Regions from separate parts of the Cronobacter muytjensii ATCC 51329 genome, predicted to be linked through region 4. Evidence: predicted binding sites of a transcription regulator. Region 4 holds the regulator's gene; each other region holds the start of a gene.
What was found. Region 4 encodes Fur, which represses iron uptake genes when iron is present. Its sites were predicted from a motif close to ATAATAATGAGAACNACTATCAA; they were not measured.
Positions count from the first base shown of each region.

Region 1: zupT (zinc transporter ZupT) is a predicted target of Fur. The motif match lies at 2,356-2,378, and genes of this name have one in related genera.
Region 2: fepD (Fe(3+)-siderophore ABC transporter permease) is a predicted target of Fur. The motif match lies at 3,248-3,270, and genes of this name have one in related genera.
Region 3: sufA (Fe-S cluster assembly scaffold SufA) is a predicted target of Fur. The motif match lies at 2,508-2,530, and genes of this name have one in related genera.

Region 1 covers NZ_CP012268.1:399,115-404,149, reverse strand. The annotation lists gene AFK63_RS02000 (DUF1190 family protein) at 1-215, shown strand, start outside; gene AFK63_RS01995 (glutathionylspermidine synthase family protein) at 219-1,379, shown strand; gene ygiD (4,5-DOPA-extradiol-dioxygenase) at 1,407-2,195, opposite strand; gene zupT (zinc transporter ZupT) at 2,391-3,173, shown strand; gene ribB (3,4-dihydroxy-2-butanone-4-phosphate synthase) at 3,241-3,894, opposite strand; FMN riboswitch at 4,002-4,185, opposite strand; gene ubiK (ubiquinone biosynthesis accessory factor UbiK) at 4,309-4,674, shown strand; gene hldE (bifunctional D-glycero-beta-D-manno-heptose-7-phosphate kinase/D-glycero-beta-D-manno-heptose 1-phosphate adenylyltransferase HldE) at 4,728-5,035, opposite strand, start outside.
Region 2 covers NZ_CP012268.1:837,637-842,671, forward strand. The annotation lists gene maeB (NADP-dependent oxaloacetate-decarboxylating malate dehydrogenase) at 1-252, shown strand, start outside; gene fepC (iron-enterobactin ABC transporter ATP-binding protein) at 441-1,232, opposite strand; gene fepG (iron-enterobactin ABC transporter permease) at 1,229-2,221, opposite strand; gene fepD (Fe(3+)-siderophore ABC transporter permease) at 2,218-3,225, opposite strand; gene entS (enterobactin transporter EntS) at 3,333-4,577, shown strand; gene fepB (Fe2+-enterobactin ABC transporter substrate-binding protein) at 4,604-5,035, opposite strand, start outside.
Region 3 covers NZ_CP012268.1:2,139,681-2,144,715, forward strand. The annotation lists gene sufC (Fe-S cluster assembly ATPase SufC) at 1-574, opposite strand, end outside; gene sufB (Fe-S cluster assembly protein SufB) at 595-2,085, opposite strand; gene sufA (Fe-S cluster assembly scaffold SufA) at 2,088-2,465, opposite strand; gene menI (1,4-dihydroxy-2-naphthoyl-CoA hydrolase) at 2,831-3,241, opposite strand; gene ydiJ (D-2-hydroxyglutarate dehydrogenase YdiJ) at 3,238-5,035, opposite strand, start outside.
Region 4 covers NZ_CP012268.1:2,735,265-2,740,299, reverse strand. The annotation lists gene AFK63_RS12680 (beta-N-acetylhexosaminidase) at 1-877, shown strand, start outside; gene AFK63_RS12675 (helix-turn-helix domain-containing protein) at 936-1,547, opposite strand; gene fur (ferric iron uptake transcriptional regulator) at 1,871-2,323, opposite strand; gene fldA (flavodoxin FldA) at 2,613-3,143, opposite strand; gene ybfE (LexA regulated protein) at 3,305-3,586, opposite strand; gene ybfF (esterase) at 3,714-4,481, opposite strand; gene seqA (replication initiation negative regulator SeqA) at 4,665-5,035, shown strand, end outside.

The DNA.
Region 1 (5,035 bases), 2.0 Mb from region 4:
CGAGCCCGGCCTACGGTAAATATACCGATGCCAGTGGCCGCAACTACGGTGCCGCGCAGCCGGGTCGCACCATGACCGTACCGAAATCCGCGATGGCGCCGAAACCGGCGACCACCTCGACCATCACCCGCGGCGGCTTCGGCGATTCGGTCGCGAAACAGGCCACCATGCAGCGCAGCGCTGCCGGCTCTTCTTCTCGTTCAATGGGCGGTTAACACATGGAAAGAATCGCGATTAGCGAGCGCCCGGACTGGCGCGAAAAAGCCGCCGAGTACGGCTTTAATTTTCACACCATGTATGGCGAGCCCTACTGGTGTGAAGACGCCTTTTACCGCCTGACGCTCGCGCAGGTGGAAAAGCTGGAAGAAGTCACCGCCGAGCTGCACCAGATGTGTCTGCAGGTGGTGGAGAAAGTGGTCGCCAGCGATGCGCTGATGGCCAAATTCCGCATTCCGAAGCATACATGGGAGTTTGTTCGCCAGTCGTGGCGCAGCGGTCAGCCGTCACTCTATTCGCGTCTCGATCTCGCCTGGGACGGACGCGGCGAGCCGAAACTGCTCGAAAACAACGCCGACACGCCAACCTCGCTGTATGAAGCGGCATTCTTTCAGTGGATCTGGCTGGAAGATCAGTTGCGCGCCGGCAATCTCCCGCAGGGCAGCGATCAGTTCAACAGCCTGCAGGAAAAGATCATTGAGCGCTTCGCCGAACTCAAAGCGCAGTATGGCTTTAACCGCCTGCATCTCGCCTGCTGTCGCGATACCGTGGAAGATCGCGGCACGGTGCAATATCTGCAGGATTGCGCCAGCGAAGCCGGGATCGAGAACGATTTTCTGTTTATCGAAGATATCGGGCTTGGCGAAAAGGGCCAGTTTACCGATCTGCAGGATCAGGTGATCAGCAATCTGTTTAAGCTCTATCCGTGGGAATACATGCTGCGCGAGACGTTTTCCACCAAGCTGGAAGACGCGGGCGTGCGCTGGCTGGAGCCCGCCTGGAAGAGCATTATCTCTAACAAAGCGCTACTGCCGATGCTCTGGGAGCTCTACCCGAATCACCCTAACCTGCTGCCGGCGTACTTTAGCGAAGACAATCCACCGCCGATGGAAAAATATGTGGTGAAACCCTTTTTCTCCCGCGAAGGCGCGAACGTTTCCATCATTGAAAACGGCCAGACCGTCGCGCAGGTGGACGGCCCTTACGGCGAGGAAGGCACCATCGTCCAGCAGTTCCACCCGTTGCCGAAATTCGGCGACAGCTATACGCTGATTGGCAGCTGGCTTATCAACGACCAGCCTGCCGGGATCGGCATTCGCGAAGACAAGGCACTGATAACTCAGGATCTGTCGCGCTTTTATCCGCATCTGTTTGTGGAATAACACCGATGGCGCGCTTGCGCGCCATGCTTACCCCACCTGCACCGACAGCATACTTAACGACGCCATTTCCAGGCCATCGACCGGTATCGTTACCGGCTCGTCGCCGTTCCATGCGCCGAGCGCGTACAGCAGCGGCAGGAAATGCTCCGGCGTGGGGTTTGCCAGGCTACCGCCGGGGTGAGCCAGATAGTTGACCAGCGGGTGTGCAGCATCATCGCCGCGCCACATCAGGTTATCTTTTACAAAGTTATTGAAAGATTCTGCCCACGGATACGGCTCGCCTTCGCCATGCCAGCGGGCAGTACGCAGGTTATGCACCACGTTGCCGCTCGCCACCAGCATGACGCCTTCATCGCGCAGCGACGCCAGACGACGCCCCATCTGGTAGTGCCAGAGCGGCGGTTTAGTGCTATCTATACTCAGTTGCACCAGTGGAATATCGGCCTGCGGATACATTTTTATCAGGACGCCCCAGGCGCCGTGGTCAAAACCCCAGGCTTCACTATCGAGCGTGACCGGCAGCGGCGCCAGAAGATCAACCACGCGCTGCGCCAGCGCCGGTGAGCCGGGCGCAGGATAGCGGGTATCATAGAGCGCCTGCGGGAAGCCGCCAAAATCGTGGATAGTTTGCGGCTTTTCCATCGCGGTGACGCCGGTGCCGCGCGTAAACCAGTGGGCCGAGACCATGACAATGGCGTTCGGGCGCGGCAGCGTTTCGCCAAGCGCGCGCCAGGCGCGGGTATAACGGTTATCTTCCAGCACGTTCATCGGGCTGCCGTGGCCCAGAAAAAGTGCAGGCATACGAGGGAGATGCATCATTATTTTTACCCTGAATCGGTATCATCAATGCCATTACCTTACGCCGATTGCCTGCTTAAAGAACGGAGATAAGGGTGATGAAGATCATCAGAAAAATTGAATGTAAGTGTTCTGTAAAAGCCACGGACGGGCCTCGACTTTTCCGTTCCGCTCGTTAACATTAATGATAATCATTATCAAAAGGAGTGTTCGATGTCTGTGCCTCTGATCCTGACCCTGCTGGCGGGCGGCGCCACGTTTATCGGTGCGGTACTGGGCGTGCTGGGGCAGAAGCCCTCTAATCGCCTGCTGGCCTTTTCGCTGGGGTTTGCCGCGGGCATTATGCTGTTGATTTCCCTGATGGAAATGCTGCCTGCCGCGCTTAATGAAGAAGGTATGTCGCCGGTGCTTGGCTACGGCATGTTTATTGTCGGCCTGCTGGGGTATTTTGCGCTTGATCGTCTGTTGCCGCATGCGCATCCACAGGATCTCGTCGATCCACGTGCCGCGCATCGCCACTCGCCGCGCAGCCTGCGACGCACCGCGCTGCTGCTGACGCTCGGCATCAGCCTGCATAACTTTCCGGAAGGCGTCGCGACGTACGTGACCGCCAGCAATAATCTGGAGCTGGGGTTCGGTATCGCGCTGGCGGTAGCGCTGCACAATATTCCTGAAGGGCTGGCGGTGGCGGGCCCGGTCTACGCTGCCACGGGATCGCGCCGTAAAGCGGTTATCTGGGCTGGCGTCTCCGGGATGGCGGAGATCCTTGGCGGCGTTCTGGCCTGGCTTATTCTGGGTACGATGGTCTCGCCGGTAGTGATGGCGGCAATTATGGCGGCGGTCGCCGGGATCATGGTGGCGTTGTCGGTAGATGAGCTGATGCCGCTCGCCAAAGAGATCGATCCGCATAACAACCCGAGCTACGGCGTGCTGTGCGGCATGTCTGTGATGGGGTTCAGCCTGACGCTGCTGCAAACCAGCGGGCTGAGCGGCTAATAAAAAAGCCCGGTCAAACCGGGCTTTGCAGATATGGATTCAGGCCCGGCGCTCGCCGGGCTTTTTGTCAGCTCGCTTTGCGCTCCTGCGCCTGGCGATAGCTCACTAAATCTTCGATAGTCACTACCGGCATATTGTGTTCGCGGGCAAACGCGATGCACTCCGGCGCGCGCGCCATCGTGCCGTCGTCATTGGTCAGCTCGCACAGAACGCCTGCCGGTTTGAAACCCGCCAGCGCGACTAAATCGATGGTCGCTTCGGTGTGGCCGCCGCGGGTCAGCACGCCGCCCGGCTGCGCGCGCAGCGGAAAGACGTGGCCCGGACGATGCAGATCGGACGGCTTCGCGTCGTCGGCAATCGCCGCGCGAATAGTCGTAATGCGATCGGCTGCGGAAACGCCGGTGGTCACACCGTGCGCCGCTTCGATGGTGACAGTAAAGCCGGTGCCGAACGCGCTGGTGTTGTTTTCCACCATCATCGGCAGGTCGAGCTGTTTACGGCGTTCTTCGGTCAGGCACAGGCAGACGATACCGCTGCCGTGACGGATGGTCAGCGCCATCTGCTCAACGGTCATGGTTTCGGCGGCGAAAATCATGTCCCCTTCGTTTTCGCGGTTCTCGTCATCAAGCACCATCACCCCGCGCCCTTCGCGCAGTGCGGCGATCGCGTTTTCCACGCGTTCAAAAGCGGTGCCAAAAGCAGAAAGAAGCGTCTGATTCATGGTAAAGAAACCTCATTAATTATATGGATTACCAGAATCAGGGCGGTCTTAGGAGTGCCGGCAAGCGGCAAGCAAAATAACGTGAGTGGGCGTAAGCCCAGGCAGATCGTTACTCTCTCCCATCCGGACTTTAACCGTCGGCCCCGGAATTACACCGGATCTGCTGACCTTCAGAGAAACTCTGAAGCGCTCGCGGGCTTTCAGTTTACCTTTCGCCTCTCGCTTTCGCGCAAAAGCATGTAAGCCTGATTTACCGCCGGTGGGGAATTTCGCCCCGCCCTGAGAATAAGCGAGATAACTATAACGCCATTGATAATCGTCGGCAATGCATGAGATTCAAACATTTCCGGTTTATACCCTTCCGATCAGCGATTACAATTACTCTTCAGACCATACCAGATCAGGGAAACCGCTATGATTGACCCGAAGAAAATTGAACAGATCGCCCGTCAGGTCCATGAATCGATGCCAAAAGGGATCCGTGAGATCGGGGAAGATGTTGAGAAGAAAATCCGCCAAGTATTGCAGGCCCAGCTGTCTCGCCTGGATCTGGTGAGCCGCGAGGAATTTGACGTACAGACGCAGGTTATGCTGCGCACGCGTGAAAAACTCACGGCGCTGGAGCAACGTCTGGCTGCGCTGGAATCCCGCGGTACGGCGGCCTCCACTCAGGCAGAAAACCCTGCGGCGTCAACGGCAGGCAGCGCCAGCGCGCCGGTTACCGCCGTCACCCCGCCGCCCGCTATCCCGCCGGTCGATAGCCTCGACAAACAGGACTAACCGCGGTGACAACGCCCCCTGCCTGGCAAGGGGCGTTCGCCAGCCAAACCGCCTTAGCTGTTTTTCTGGATCTTTTTGATGATATTGGTGGTGGAACAGCCATCTTCGAAGTTCAGCACCATCACCTCACCGCCGTTGGCCCACACCTCTTTGCTGCCCGCAATATCTTCAGGCTTATAGTCGCCGCCTTTCACCAGCAGATCGGGCAGGATTTCGCTAATCAGGCGCTGCGGCGTGTCCTCTTCAAACGGCACCACCCAGTCTACCGCTTCCAGCGCGGCCAGCACCGTCATACGCTGCTCCTGCGGGTTCACCGGACGGGTATCGCCTTTCAGGCGCTTCGTTGAGGCGTCGCTGTTGA
Region 2 (5,035 bases), 1.9 Mb from region 4:
AGCATTCGTAACGACCGTATGCCGGACAGCCCGCTGAAAGGATCCGCGAATATCCTGATTATGCCGAACGTCGAAGCGGCGCGTATCAGTTACAACCTGCTGCGCGTTTCCAGCTCAGAAGGCGTGACCGTCGGGCCGGTGTTGATGGGCGTGGCGAAGCCGGTGCATGTGTTAACGCCTATCGCCTCCGTGCGCCGTATCGTGAATATGGTCGCGCTCGCGGTGGTCGAGGCGCAAACCAACCCGTTGTAACGACGAGGCATCAGGAGTTTGGCAGGGTGGGTAAGCGCCGCGCGCCCACCGTTTAGCCGTTTGCGCGGGTGATGAAGGGCGGGTGGCGTTTCGCTTACCCGCTCTGGAGCGACAAGGCGCGACGGTTTTTGTGGGGGTAGGTAAGCGTCGCGCCCACCGTTTACCTGGGCACACCCACTATCCCCGCCTCACCGCCGCCCGAGCGGCACCACCAGCGGCGTTCCGGCCACCGGATCGTCAATAATCATGCAGCGCAGCCCGTAAATCGCTTCGATAAGCGTTGGCGTCACTATCTCCTTCGGCGCGCCTTCCGCCACGATTTTTCCGTCCCGCAGCGCAATCAGGTGGTTTGCGTAACGGCACGCCTGGTTCAGGTCATGCAGCACTGCGGCAAGCGTATACCCTTGCTCGCGGTTCAGCGCGCTCAGCAGCTCCAGCAACTCTATCTGATGGCTGATATCAAGCCAGGTGGTCGGCTCGTCTAGCAGCAGAATCGATGTCTCCTGCGCCAGCACCATCGCAATCCACGCGCGCTGGCGCTGCCCGCCGGAGAGCGTATCGACGCTCTGGTCGGCAAGCGCGGTTACGCCGGTTGCGGCCATTGCGCGTTGCACCGCGCGCTCGTCCTCTTCGCGCCAGCGGGTAAACAGCGGCTGATGCGGATAGCGACCGCGCGCCACCAGCTCCTGAACGGTGATATCCCCCGGCGCGCTGGCGTTCTGCGACAGCAGGCCGATACGTCTTGCCACCTCTTTGGTGGCGAAACGCTGGATAGCGTCGCCGTCAAGGCGCACCTGCCCGGCGACAGGCTTCATCAGACGGCTCAGCGTACGCAGCAGCGTTGATTTGCCGCAGCCGTTCGGGCCAATAATCGCGGTGAATTTTCCGTCGGGAATGGCCACGTTCAGCCCTTCCGCCACGCGGAAATCGCCATATCCGAGGGTGAGCGCTTCACCGGTTAAGCGCGACGTCGTGGTCATCTCTTGCGTGACTCCTGTATCAACAAGGCGATGAGGTAAATCCCGCCCAGACAGACGGTGACGGTTCCCACCGGCAACTGGTACGGTTTAAACAGATACTGCGCGCAGAGATCGGCGCCCAGCAGCAGCAGCGCGCCGCACAGCGCCGCCTGGGTGAGTCCGAAACGCGCGGTGCCGCTGACGCGGCGGGCGATATGCGGCGCCACCAGCGCGATAAATGAGATCGGCCCGGCCATCGCCGTCGCGCCTGCCGTCAGTATCACGCCGGTCAGCATCAGCAGCAGGCGCGAGCGCTCCACCGACACCCCGAGCGCGCAGGCGCTGTCATCACCCATCTCTAAAAGCCGCATCCGGCGCACCAGCAGCGCGCTCGCGAACAGCGTGAGCAGCAGCAGCGGGGCGGCGGGGACGGTTTTTCCCCAGGTGATGCCATTCAGAGAACCGGCGTTCCACAGGCCCGCCGAGAGCGCCGTCTCAAGCGACGCCTGCAACAAAAGCCAGGTATTAAACGCCACCAGCATCGCGCGCACGCCGATGCCGATAATAATCAGGCGGAAGGTATCAATGCCGTTACGCCAGGCGAGCAGCCAGACGATAAACGCGGTTGCCATGCCGCCCGCGACGGCGGAAAACGCGATGGCCGTCTGATGCTGGCCCGCCAGCACCATCGCCACCAGCACGCCGCTCCAGGCGCCGGTATTGAAGCCCATCACGTCGGGGCTGCCTAAGGGGTTGCGCATCAGCGACTGAAAAATCGCGCCGCTCACGCCGAGCGCCGCGCCCAGCAGCAGCGCCATTGTCACGCGCGGCAGGCGCCATTCGGTCACAATAAGCGAGACGTTGCGCGGCGCATGGCCGGTCAGCGCCCCGACGACCTGCGAAGCGGTAAGCGTCACCGCGCCCTGCGTCAGCGCCCAGACGCCAAGCCCGGCGCACAGGCTCAGCGCGAGCAGACAACACAGCCATAAGCGGGGCGAAACGGGTCTCATAGCGACACTCCGCCGCGCCGCTGGCGCACCAGATAAATCAGCGCCGGCGCGCCGATAAACGCGCTCATCACCGACACCCGCAGTTCGCCCGGCACAATCAGGCGGCCAATAATATCCGCCAGCAGCAGTAGCGAGGGGGTGGCGAGCAGCGTCACCGGCAGCGACCAGCGGTGATCCGCGCCCACCAGCCAGCGCGCCAGATGCGGCATCATCAGACCGATAAAGGCGATGGGGCCGACCACGGCGGTGGCGCTGGCGCACAGCAGCGTAATGGCGATAAGCCCGAGTACCTGCGTGCGCGCCACCCGGCTGCCGAGCGCCGTGGCGGTGTCGCTGCCCATGCTCAGGCTGTTGAGGCCGCGGCTTAGCAGCAGCGCGATAATCGCCCCCAGCACAACAACCGGTGCGATGGCCTTCAGGGTGACCAGCGTACGGATATCGAGCGAGCCCGCCTGCCAGAAGCGTAGCTGGTCATAAACGACCGGGTTTAACAGCGCAATGCCGTTTGACAGCCCTTCCAGCACCGCCGCCAGCGCCACGCCCGCAAGCGTCAGGCGTACCGGGCTTAGCTGGCCGCCGCCTGCGCTGCCGGTAAAGGCCACCACCAGCGTCGCCAGCAGCGCGCCGCACAGCGCCAGCATCAGGATCTCCAGCGGATCGCTCACCCCCCACAACGCCGCGCCGAGAACAATGGCGAAACTGGCGCCGGAATTCACGCCGAGCAGGCCGGGGTCAGCCAGCGGATTGCGGGTCAGGGTTTGCATCAGCGCGCCAGCGAGCCCGAGCGACAGCCCGGCGACCAGGCCCGCGAGGGTGCGCGGCAGACGCGCGTCAAGCACGATGGTGCAGTCCGCGTCGCGGCAGGGGCCGGTGAGCGCGTTCATCACGAGAGAGAAGGGCAGGGATTTGGCGCCCGCCAGAAGACTGAGGGCGACCATCATCAGCAGCAGCAAAAAGAGACACAACAGGACAGCTATCCTGGTGGAAAAGCGCGAGGCCGACATAACGCACATCCTGAAACCGATAATGATAGTTATTATCACTCTTATCTGGCTATGTTAGCATGAGCGCCCCGTTATCCGGTAAGGAAAATTCGCGTTAAGGCCCTGTAATGAACCGACATTCGCTGCTGCTTAATCTCTCGTTATTGAAAACGCATCCTGCTTATCGCGCCGTTTTTCTGGCGCGTTTTATCTCCATTCTCGGTCTCGGCCTGCTCGGCGTGGCGGTACCGGTACAGATCCAGACGCTCACCGGCTCGACGTTTCAGGTTGGTCTCGCAGTGACGCTCACGGGGGCGGCGATGTTTATCGGACTGATGACCGGCGGCGTGCTGGCCGACCGCCACGAGCGTAAAAAACTCATTCTGCTGGCGCGCTCCACCTGCGGGGTCGGGTTTATCGGGTTGTGGGTAAACGCCATGCTGCCCGCGCCCTCGGTCACTGCCATCTATCTGCTCGGGGTGTGGGACGGCTTTTTTGGGGCTATCGGCGTGACGGCGTTGCTGGCGGCGACGCCCGCCATCGTCGGACGTGAAAACCTGATGCAGGCGGGGGCCATCACGATGCTCACAGTGCGGCTCGGGTCGGTGATTTCGCCGCTGCTCGGCGGGATGCTGCTCGCCTGGGGCGGGGTGGCGTGGAACTATGCGCTGGCCGCGCTCGGCACATTTCTTACACTGCTGCCGCTGCTTACGCTCCCGGCGCTGCCCGCGCCGCAGATGCAGCGCCAGCACCCGTTGCGCGCGCTGGCGGACGGCCTGCGTTTTCTTATTGCAAGCCCGATTGTCGGCGGCGTCGCGCTTACTGGCGCGCTGTTGACGATGGCGAGCGCGGTGCGCGTGCTTTATCCCGCGCTTGCGAACCACTGGCAGATGGCGAGCGGCGAAATCGGCGTGCTTTACGCTGCTGTACCGCTCGGCGCGGCGCTGGGCGCGCTTACCAGCGGCGGGCTTGCGCATTCGCCGCACCCCGGCCGCACGATGCTTATCGCCTCGGTGCTGGCGCTGGCGGCGGTCGGCGTGTTCAGCCTGATGCCCTGGTGGCCGCTGGCGTTCTTCTGCCTGACGCTGTTCGGCTACCTGAGCGGCATCAGCTCGCTGATCCAGTACCAGCTTATCCAGACCCAGACGCCGGATCACATGCTCGGGCGTATTAACGGGCTGTGGACGGCGCAAAACGTCACGGGCGACGCCATCGGCGCGGCGCTGCTGGGCAGCGTTGGCGCGCTGCTCTCGCCAGTCAGTGCCGCGAGCGCGGGGGGCCTGGGGCTCGCGGTGATTGCTATCGTCCTGACGATGCTCTTCGGCGAGCTGCGACGTCTGCGCCAGACGCCGCCGCAACCGGCGCAGGCATAATAAAAAGGGGCCCGGCGGCCCCTTTTTTACGCTTTAAACAGAATTTCCAGCCTCTTGAGCAGCAGGCTGGCGCTGTAATAATCGAGACGGAACGTTTCGGTGCCAAGCGCGTATACCCGTTTATGTTGCACCGCAGGAAGGTGGGCCAGCAGCGGATCGCGCATCAGCGCGGCGGCGTCTTTTTCATCGCCAGCGAACAGCAGCAGCGTCTCGCCGTTAAGCCCCCCGGCCAGCGTTTCTCCGCCGAGCTGAATAATATCGTGGCGTTTGCCCATGCTGGTCAGGCCATGCGTGGCGGGCGGCGGCGCGAGCGTAAAGCCGAGCTGGCCGAGCAGTTTCCCCTGCGCGGAGTCGGCGGTCCAGAGATTCGCGCCGTGCGCCGCCGGGTTATAAACCAGCGCGCTTACCGGCTGCGGCGGCAGCGCCATGTGCGTTTTCGCCTGCGCGAGCTGCTTATC
Region 3 (5,035 bases), 600 kb from region 4:
GCAGCGCGTTCACCCCTTCGGAGACGATTTTCAGGGCGTCGATATCAAGCCCGGAGTCGGTTTCGTCAAGAATACACAGATCCGGCTCCAGCACCGCCATTTGCAGGATGTCGTTACGCTTTTTCTCACCGCCGGAGAAGCCGACGTTTACCGAACGGGTCAGCAGATCTTCAGGCATTTGCAGCAGCTTAATTTTCTCTTCCATCAGATCCTGGAAGTCGAAGCGGTCAAGCTCCTCCTGGCCACGGTATTCGCGCACGGCGTTCAGCGCGGTTTGCAGAAAGAACTGGTTGCTGACGCCCGGGATCTCCACCGGATACTGGAACGCCATAAAGATGCCTTCGCCCGCGCGCTCTTCCGGCGACAGCGCCAGCAGATCTTTACCTTTAAACTGCACTTCGCCGCCGGTGATTTCATAATCCTCACGCCCGGCGAGCGTCGCGGAGAGCGTACTTTTCCCGGAGCCGTTCGGCCCCATAATGGCGTGCACTTCCCCTGGTTTTACTTCAAGGTTTAAACCGCGCAGGATAGCCTTCTCTTCCACGCTGACCTGTAAATCTTTAATGCTTAACATGTCTTATCCTTTTTCTCGCCTTAGCCGACGCTGTGCTCAAGGCTAATGGCTAATAATTTTTGCGCTTCGACCGCGAATTCCAGCGGCAGCTCTGAGAAGACATCCTTACAGAAGCCGTTAACAATCATAGAGATAGCGTCTTCTTCGCTGATCCCGCGCTGTAAGCAGTAGAACAGTTGATCTTCACCGATGCGCGAGGTCGTCGCCTCATGTTCAAGCTGGGCGCTGTTGTTGCGGCACTCGACATACGGGAATGTATGCGCGCCGCAGTCCGGGCCTATCAGCATTGAGTCGCACTGCGTAAAGTTACGGGCGTTAGTGGCGGTCGGCATGATTTTCACAAGCCCGCGATAGCTGTTCTGGCTCTGACCGGCCGAAATGCCCTTCGAGATAATCGTCGATTTCGTGTTTTTGCCGATGTGGATCATCTTGGTGCCGGTATCGGCCTGCTGATGGCCGCTGGTCAGCGCCACCGAGTAGAACTCGCCGATGGAGTTGTCGCCGCGCAGGATGACGCTCGGGTATTTCCAGGTGATCGCCGAGCCGGTTTCCGACTGAGTCCAGGACATCTTGCTGTTTTCGCCTTCGCACAGCGCGCGCTTGGTAACGAAGTTGAGAATGCCGCCGGTGTTGTTGTCGCCAGGGAACCAGTTCTGCACCGTGGAGTATTTCACTTCGGCATCTTTATGGATGATGACTTCCACCACCGCCGCGTGCAGCTGGTAGCTGTCGCGCACCGGCGCCGAGCAGCCTTCGATATAGCTTACGTAGCTGCCTTCATCCGCCACCAGGATGGTGCGCTCGAACTGGCCGGTTTTTTCCGCGTTGATGCGGAAATAGGTGGAAAGCTCCATCGGGCAGCGCACACCCTTCGGCACATAGATAAAGGTGCCGTCGGAGGCGACCGCAGCATTCAGCGCGGCGAAGAAGTTATCGTTCGAGGGCACGACGGTGCCGATGTATTTCTTCACCAGCTCCGGATGATCGTGGATAGCCTCGCCGAAGGAACAGAAGATAATCCCCTGCTCCGCCAGTTTGTCGCGGTAAGTTGTGGCAACGGAAACGGAGTCAAAAATTGCGTCCACCGCCACTTCACGGCCTTCGCGTACCGGTACGCCGAGCTGGTTAAACGCCTCTTCCACTTCCTGTGTCAGGTAGCTATTGCTGTTGCCGCCCGGCTGCTGAACGGCGCCCGGCTGGGACGCGCAGGCATCGTCGCAATGACCGCAGGACGGCGCGGAATAATAGCTGTAATCCTGATAATTGAGCTTGTCGTAATGCGCATGCAGCCAGTGGGGCTCTTCCATCTCAAGCCAGGCGCGGTAGGCGTTCAGGCGAAACTCAAGCATCCACTCAGGCTCGTTGCGTTTAGCGGAAATGGCGCGCACTACCTCTTCGTTGATGCCGTGCGCCAGTTCATCGGTCTGAAGCCGGGTAAAAAAGCCCTCTTTATAGTTCAGGGGGCCGCTCCAGGTGTTGACATCGTCAGTTGCTTCACTGTTACGGGACATAATTACTCCGCCTGGACCCCAAAACTTTCACCGCAGCCGCACGCGTGCTGCGCTTTAGGGTTATTGAATTTAAAAATCTGGTTTAAGCCTTCGCGCACGTAATCCACTTCGGTGCCGTCGATAAACGGCATCGCCTGAAGCGGAACGTACAGGCGCGCGCCTTCCGCCTCAAAAACAAGATCGTCGTCTTTAGGATCGCTGACCGTGTCCAGCACATAGCCAAACCCGGCGCAGCCGCTCTGTTTCACGCTAAGACGCACCCCCAGCAGACCCGGTTTCTGCGCCATTAAGTCGCGAATATGTTTCGCCGCGTCTGGCGTCATCGTCAGGCCCTGCCAGCTGAACTCTGCGGGGTTGAACGTACCTGCTTGTGATTCCATAGGTCTGCCTCCTGGAGTGATTGCCTGTCAGGCGATAACGCTATGTTAGTGATAATAATTATCACTTCAACCTCTGCGGATCAGGGGTATTCCCGTTAAAGGCACTTTTTGAACACTTTTATTAAGCATAGACCCTCCCTGAGAGCCTGCAGCAGGCAAAAATGACGCCTGAAAAATGTTTTTTATCAATGTCTTATTAAACGAAACGCAGAAATTAACACGTGACGATAGCGCCGCAACAAAAGATGTATCGTTTATACCTATTTATATAATAGCGCCCCTGTGGAGAGGCGGTTTGCGTAAAGGGCGGTTATGGCTGGTAATAAGGAGAAAGAAAACCCGGCGAGCGCCGGGTCAGGAGATCATTACACCACTGCCGTGGTGAGCCGTGATGAACAGCAGAGCCGGTTCTGCTCGTCAAAGATTTCTATCTGCCACACCTGATGACGACGCCCGACATGCACCGCGCGGCAGACGCCGCGCACGCGGCCGCTACGCACGCTGCGAAGATGATTAGCGTTGACCTCAAGCCCGACAACGTTTTGCTCGCCCTCGCAGCAGAGGTAGCCCGCTACCGAACCGAGCGTTTCCGCCAGCACCACTGACGCACCGCCGTGCAGCAGGCCGAATGGCTGGTGGGTACGGCTGTCCACCGGCATGGTGGCTTCAAGCTCCGCGTCATCAAGCCGGGTGAAGCGGATATCCAGCAGCCCGACCATGTTATTGGCGCCCATGGCGTTCAGCGCCTCAAGCGTGGCGGTGCGCCGCCAGATCATACAATCATCCCCAGCAGCGCCTGGAGCGGGTGGCGCACGCCGCTGCCCTCGATACGTTTTACCTGGCTGCGGCACGAATAGCCGGTCGCAAGGCAGCGGGCGCGCGGCAGCCGCTGCATCGCCTGATGCCAGGAGAGCTCATAGATGCCGAGCGAATTCTTATGGTTGTTCACCTCATGCCCGTAAGTGCCCGCCATCCCGCAGCAGCCGACATTCACGCCTTCAAGTTTCGCACCGAACTTCGCGAAAATCGCCGCCCACTGTCCGGCAGTGGCTGGCAACGCGGTCACTTCGGTGCAGTGGCCGAAGAGATACCACGGCTCGCCAGCAACCGGCGCAGCCGGACGCGCCGCCAGCGCCGTGGTGAGCCACTCATGCACCAGCTGCACGTGAAAATCGCCGCGCTCCGCGCCAAGCGTCTGCTTATATTCATCGCGATAACAGAGCACCAGCGCCGGGTCGACGCCCACCAGCGGCATTCCAAGCGCCGCCACGCGGTTTAAGAAATCGGCCGTTTTACGCGCGGTTTTCGCGAAGCGCTGGAGAAAACCTTTGATGTGCTGCGCTTTACCGTTAGGTGAAAACGGCAGCACGACCGGCTGGAAGCCGAGCTTTTCGCACAATCGAACAAAATCAGCCACCACCTGCGCGTCGTAATAGCTGGTGAACGGATCCTGCACCACCAGCACCGTGCGGGCTTTGTCCGCCTCCGGCAGCCGCTCCAGCTCTTCAAGCGTCATCCCGGCGCTGCGATGCCCCACCAGCTGCTGCTGGAGCGTTGGCGTCGAGAGCAACGGCAAATCGACCATGCCGATATGGCGCTCGGAAAGCGTGCGCACCCACGGCTGGCTCATGAAGAAGTTAAACGTTTTCGGCGCGCGGGCCATCAGCGGCGCGTAGCTCTCGACGGTCGCTATCAGATGATCGCGCATCGGACGCAGATAACGCGTGTGGTAGAGCTGCAAAAAGCGCGAGCGGAATTCCGGCACGTCGATTTTGATCGGGCACTGGGTGGAGCAGGCTTTACAGGCGAGGCAGCCGCTCATCGCCTCTTTGACCTCGTGCGAAAAATCGTACTCGCCCCGCCCCGCGTGCCAGCTGTTGCGGGTGCGCTCAATCAGTGAGCGCAGGCTCGCGCGCTTTTGCGGCAGCGCTTTCTCAAGCTGTAGCGGGTCGAGGCCGCGATCCGAGAGCAGCCGCAGCCATTCGCGCACAAGCGTAGCGCGCCCTTTCGGCGAATGAATACGGTTACTGGTGATTTTCATCGACGGACACATCGGGCTTTTCACGTCGAAGTTAAAGCACAGGCCGTTGCCGTTGCACTCCATCGCGCCGCGCCAGGAAGTGCGTACCGCAAGCGGGATCTGCCGGTCGAACGTGCCGCGCTTCACCGCGTCCACTTTCATCATCGGCGCGTCCAGGCCATACGGCGCGCAGATTTTACCGGGGTTCAGCCGGTTATCCGGATCGAATGCCGCCTTGATGCGCCGCAGCTCGTCATACAACGTGTCGCCAAAAAACGCCGGGCTGTATTCGGCGCGAAAACCTTTGCCGTGTTCGCCCCACAGTAGCCCACCATAGCGGGCAGTGAGCGCGACGACGTCATCGGAGATGCGCTTCATGAGCATCTCCTGCTGCGGATCGCACATATCCAGCGCCGGGCGTACGTGCAGCACGCCCGCGTCAACGTGGCCGAACATGCCATAGCTCAGGCCGTGGCTATCCAGCAGCGCGCGGAACTCGGCGATGTAATCAGCCAGATGCTCCGGCGGCACGCAGGTATCCTCGGCAAAA
Region 4 (5,035 bases):
CTTTGGCGTTGAGGTCAGCAAGCTGGTGAAAGCGCACGGCATTGACACCATGCAGGCCTGGCAGGATGGCCTTAAAGATGCGAAAGACGCCAGCGCCTTTGCCACCTCACATGTCAACGTCAACTTCTGGGACACCCTCTACTGGGGCGGTTTTGACAGCGTCAACGACTGGGCCAACAAAGGCTTTCGCGTTGTGGTCTCTAACCCTGATTACGTCTATCTCGATTTCCCGAACGAAGTGAATCCGGCGGAGAGCGGCTACTACTGGGGCACGCGCTTTAGCGACGAGCGTAAAATTTTCAGTTTCGCGCCGGATAACCTGCCGCAAAACGCCGAGACGTCGGTCGATCGCGACGGCAACGCGTTCAGCGCTAAATCCGATAAACCCTGGCCTGGCGCTTATGGGCTCTCGGCACAGCTCTGGAGCGAAGTGGTGCGTACCGATAAGCAGATGGAGTACATGATGTATCCGCGTCTGCTGGCCGTAGCGGAGCGCGCCTGGCACCGTGCCGCATGGGAGCAGGATTATCAGGCGGGGCGCGAGTATAAGGGCGGCGAAACGCATCAGGTCGATATGCAGGCGCTACAACGGGACTGGACGCGTTTTGCGAACCTGCTTGGCCGTCGCGAACTGCCGAAACTTGAGAAAGCGGGCGTGCAGTTCCGTCTGCCGGTGCCGGGCGCACGCGTGAAAGCAGGGGTATTGCAGATGAACATCAGCCTGCCTGGCGTGACGATGGAGTATTCCACTGATGGCGGCGCGCGCTGGCAGCCTTATGACGCCGCGCAACCGCCGCGCGTGACGGGCGAGGTGCAGGTACGCAGCGTAAGCGTGGATGGCAAACGCCACAGCCGGACGGAGCGCGTACAGCCGTAACGCGCTTTTTAAAAAAGCCAGCCTCCGGGCTGGCTTTTACGTGTGTTAAAGCGGTGTCTTACAGCGCCTCTGGCAGATGGTGAACGGCAAGCAGTTTGCCTTTGCTGATTTCAATATGTTTCGCGCTGCGTAGCTGGGACAAGGTTTTCATTACCATACTGCGGGAAAGATTTGTTTTTTTAACAATATAATCGGCGACGTTAATCCGGTTACGCATAAACTCATCCATCGACGCCAGACAATCGATATTGGCTTTAATCATACTGTAGCTGTTTCTGCCCAGCATAATTTCTTCCCGATAGCAAAGCATATTAATTATCCATGAGGACAAAATAAGAAGATGTAACTGGCAATGATTTTTTTCGATTTCCTGCATGAAATAATCAAAAGGAATTAACTGATAATGACATTCTGAATCAGCCTGTAATTTTATGAATTGGGATTTACCTAAATTCCGCGCCAGGCCCAGAACCGAAGGGGCGCTGCATTTTTCCAGCAACAGGCGGTCACTCTGGCGCATCAGAGAAAACTGACCGCCGCGAATGATGCAAATTTCCCCGTCTCGCAACGGGATAAGCGTATTTTTTTCCGCACGAGACCAGTTGCCGTAGCTATTGAAAATATCGGCAATGCGGTAAATCTCAGCAAGAGGTTTAGAGGGTAATACCATATTGGTTACCTTGTTTAAAATAAATTTATGTCGTTGCTGTATCTTAATGGATGCTTTTTTATTGCTGCAATAAGGGGCAGAGAAGAGGGAATGAACAACGGCAATCTTTCGTTGGCTAACCGCTTGACCGATAAAGATATTTATCTTTTCTGAATTTATATTTAATAAAATATATGTGGTTTAATTAAGCATTGTGCGCTGTATTAAAATACACATCTCTGTGTTATTAATCCAAAATGATACATGTGTATTTTCAGCGTCTGGTTTTCAGACAATAAAAAAGCCGACAAACGTCGGCTTTGGATCAGGCGTTATGGCAAGCGTTACTTCTCGCCGACCTCGTGCGCGTGTTCATTCTCGCGGCAGTCGCCATCGGCACAGTGACCATACAGATAGAGGCTGTGGTTGGTCAGGCGGATGCCGTGACGTGTCGCGATTTCACGCTGACGGGCTTCAATAGAGTCATCGCTGAATTCGATCACTTTGCCGCAATCGAGACAGATCAGGTGATCGTGATGATGCTGTTGCGTCAGCTCGAAAACGGATTTACCGCCTTCGAAGTTGTGACGGGTGACGATGCCGGCATCGTCGAACTGGTTCAGTACACGATAGACCGTGGCAAGGCCAATCTCTTCACCCATGTCAATCAGACGCTTATAGAGGTCTTCCGCACTGACATGATGATTGACCGGTTCCTGCAGCACTTCGAGGATTTTTAATCGAGGAAGCGTGACTTTCAGGCCGGCCTTCTTTAATGCGGTATTGTTGTCAGTCATGCGGAATCTGTCCTGTTGCTTAACGACTCGCCCCAGAAGGGAGCGATACATCGGATACGCCGAAGATGAATGCGTCTCATTATAGAACTGACATGCCTAAATGAAAACCGCAAGCGTCCGGCAAAAAAGAGCTTAAAAATCGTGGACCCGCCAGCGTTTTGCACGGGGAGGCCTGATAATTAAGGATGCCATTGTACAGCGTAGTGAGGGAAAGTTAAAAATTTGTAGCAATTATTTTCATTGCTTTTATCTATCAACCGGCGCGGACGGTCGCCCGCGCCGTTTATCATCAGGCGTTGATGATTTCCTGCAGGTGCAGCTCTTCGGAGACCTGTTTCACCCATTTTTCAACGCGTTCCGCCGTCAGCTCCGGCTGGCGATCTTCATCAATTGCGAGGCCGACAAAGTGATCGTCGTCTGCGAGACCTTTGGACGCTTCGAAGTGATAACCCGCCGTCGGCCAGTGGCCAACAATGGTCGCGCCGCGCGGCTCGATAATATCGCGAATGGTGCCCAGCGCGTCGCAGAAGTATTCTGCGTAATCTTCCTGGTCGCCGCAGCCGAACAGCGCGACCAGTTTACCGTTGAAGTCAATTTCTTCCAGCGTCGGGAAAAAGTCGTCCCAGTCGCACTGCGCTTCGCCGTAGTACCAGGTCGGGATGCCAAGCAGAAGAATATCGAACGCTTCCAGATCCTCTTTGCTGCTTTTAGCAATGTCATGCACTTCAGCAACGTCTTTCCCGAGCTGTTTCTGGATAATTTTCGCGATATTTTCGGTATTGCCGGTGTCGCTGCCGAAAAAGATGCCTACGATTGCCATAAGAAGAATAACCTCTTGAATCTAAATGTGATGGTGCTGGCATAACGCCCACAGATAGGGCAATCATAGCAGAACAGGTGAAGGTGCGGAAACGGTATCAGGCGCCGGGTGCACTCTCTGCTACATTGCCCCGTCCTTTTGGGTAAAATTCAGACCAGACCTTACTCCTGCAAGGCTTTCAGCTGAGCGAGGAGCATAGCTTCTATCAGCTCGCTGCGGCTGATATTACGCGCCTGAGCCAGATGGTTCAGCGCGTCCACCGCATCGGCGTTCAGCTTCAATTCCACGCGCTTAAGCCCGCGAACTTTGTCACGCTTAAGCTGGTTGCGCTTATTGATGCGCAGCTGTTCGTCGCGCGACAGCGGATTGGTTTTCGGTCTGCCCGGACGGCGTTCATCCGCGAAAAGATCGAGCGTTGTGCGGTCCGTTTGTTCTTTTGCCATGGTATGAGTATAGACAGGGGAAACAGGCTGCCGGGGCGGGCCCGGCGGTATTTCAGCGCGCCATCATACATCAGGCAGCGAAGCGCGCCAACGCATCCGGCGCGCGACGGCGCCGGTCGGTCTGTTTTTAATCAGTTTCCAGAAAACGCCGGATAGCGCGCAGCACCGCCTGCGGCTTTTCGGCATGCACCCAGTGACCCGCGCCCGCGATAACGTGCGCGCGGGCCTGCGGGAATTGCGCCAGCAGCGCTTCGCGGTGCGCTTCTTCCACATAAGGCGACGCGCCGCCACGGATAAACAGCGCCGGGCCGCGCCAGGCGGGGAGGGGTTCCCAGCCGACAATATGGGCGTATTGATTCCACAGCACCGGCACATTGAAGCGCCAGACGCCATCGACAAACGACTTCAGCAGAAACTGAATCACGCCTTCTTCCGCGATATACTGGCGCATGATATCCGCCGCCTGCTGGCGTGTTGTCGCGCCCGCATCGCTCACCGCGTTGACCGCCGCGAAAATGTCGTCGTGGCGGCGGACCTGATAATCCACTGGCGCGATATCGATAGCCACCAGCTTTTCAATGCGATCTGGCGCCAGCGCCGTTACCGCCATCGCCGCTTTGCCGCCCATCGAATGCCCGATAAGAATCACTTTCTCCAGCCCCAGCGCATCCAGCGTATCGAGAATGTCCTGCGCCATCGCCGGGTAATCCATCGTCTCGCTACGCTCAGAAAGCCCGTGGTTACGCAAATCGACCTGCACAATATTGTTATCCTGCACCAGGTCGCGGGCCAGCACGCCGAGATTGTCCAGGCTGCCAAACAGCCCGTGAATTAACACAATCGGTGTATTTTGAGTCGGTTGTTGCGCAGATTGCGTGCGGGTATTTAATTTCATGGCAAAGTTCTTTTTTGGCGACTGACAGGTTAGGTTATCATGTTGACCATTCTGCCGCCCGGCTGCAAGGTTCCAGTTAATTCCGACTTTTGCGGCCTTCCTGGTTTGACGCTATCCGCTGTTGGGTTTTAACTCTATAATCCCAATGACTTGTATTCAGAAAAGAAATCGCACTGGATTAAGATGAAAACGATTGAAGTTGATGACGAGCTGTATCGCTACATTGCCAGCCACACCCTGCATATTGGCGAAAGCGCGTCCGACATTTTACGGCGCATGTTGAAATTTTCCGCCTCCACGCAGATCGCCGCTACACCAGCCAAAGCAGAGATCCCAGCCACCGTCGCGCCCGCCGCTGACAAACCGGCCAACCCGGCGCGCGATCGCGTTCGCGCCATGCGTGAGCTGCTTCTTTCGGATGAATACGCCGAACAAAAACGCGCGGTCAATCGTTTTATGCTGGTGCTGTCTACACTCTATTCACTGGATGCAGACGCTTTTGCCGAAGCTACCGAATCGTTACATGGTCGCACCCGCGTCTATTTCGCCGGCGA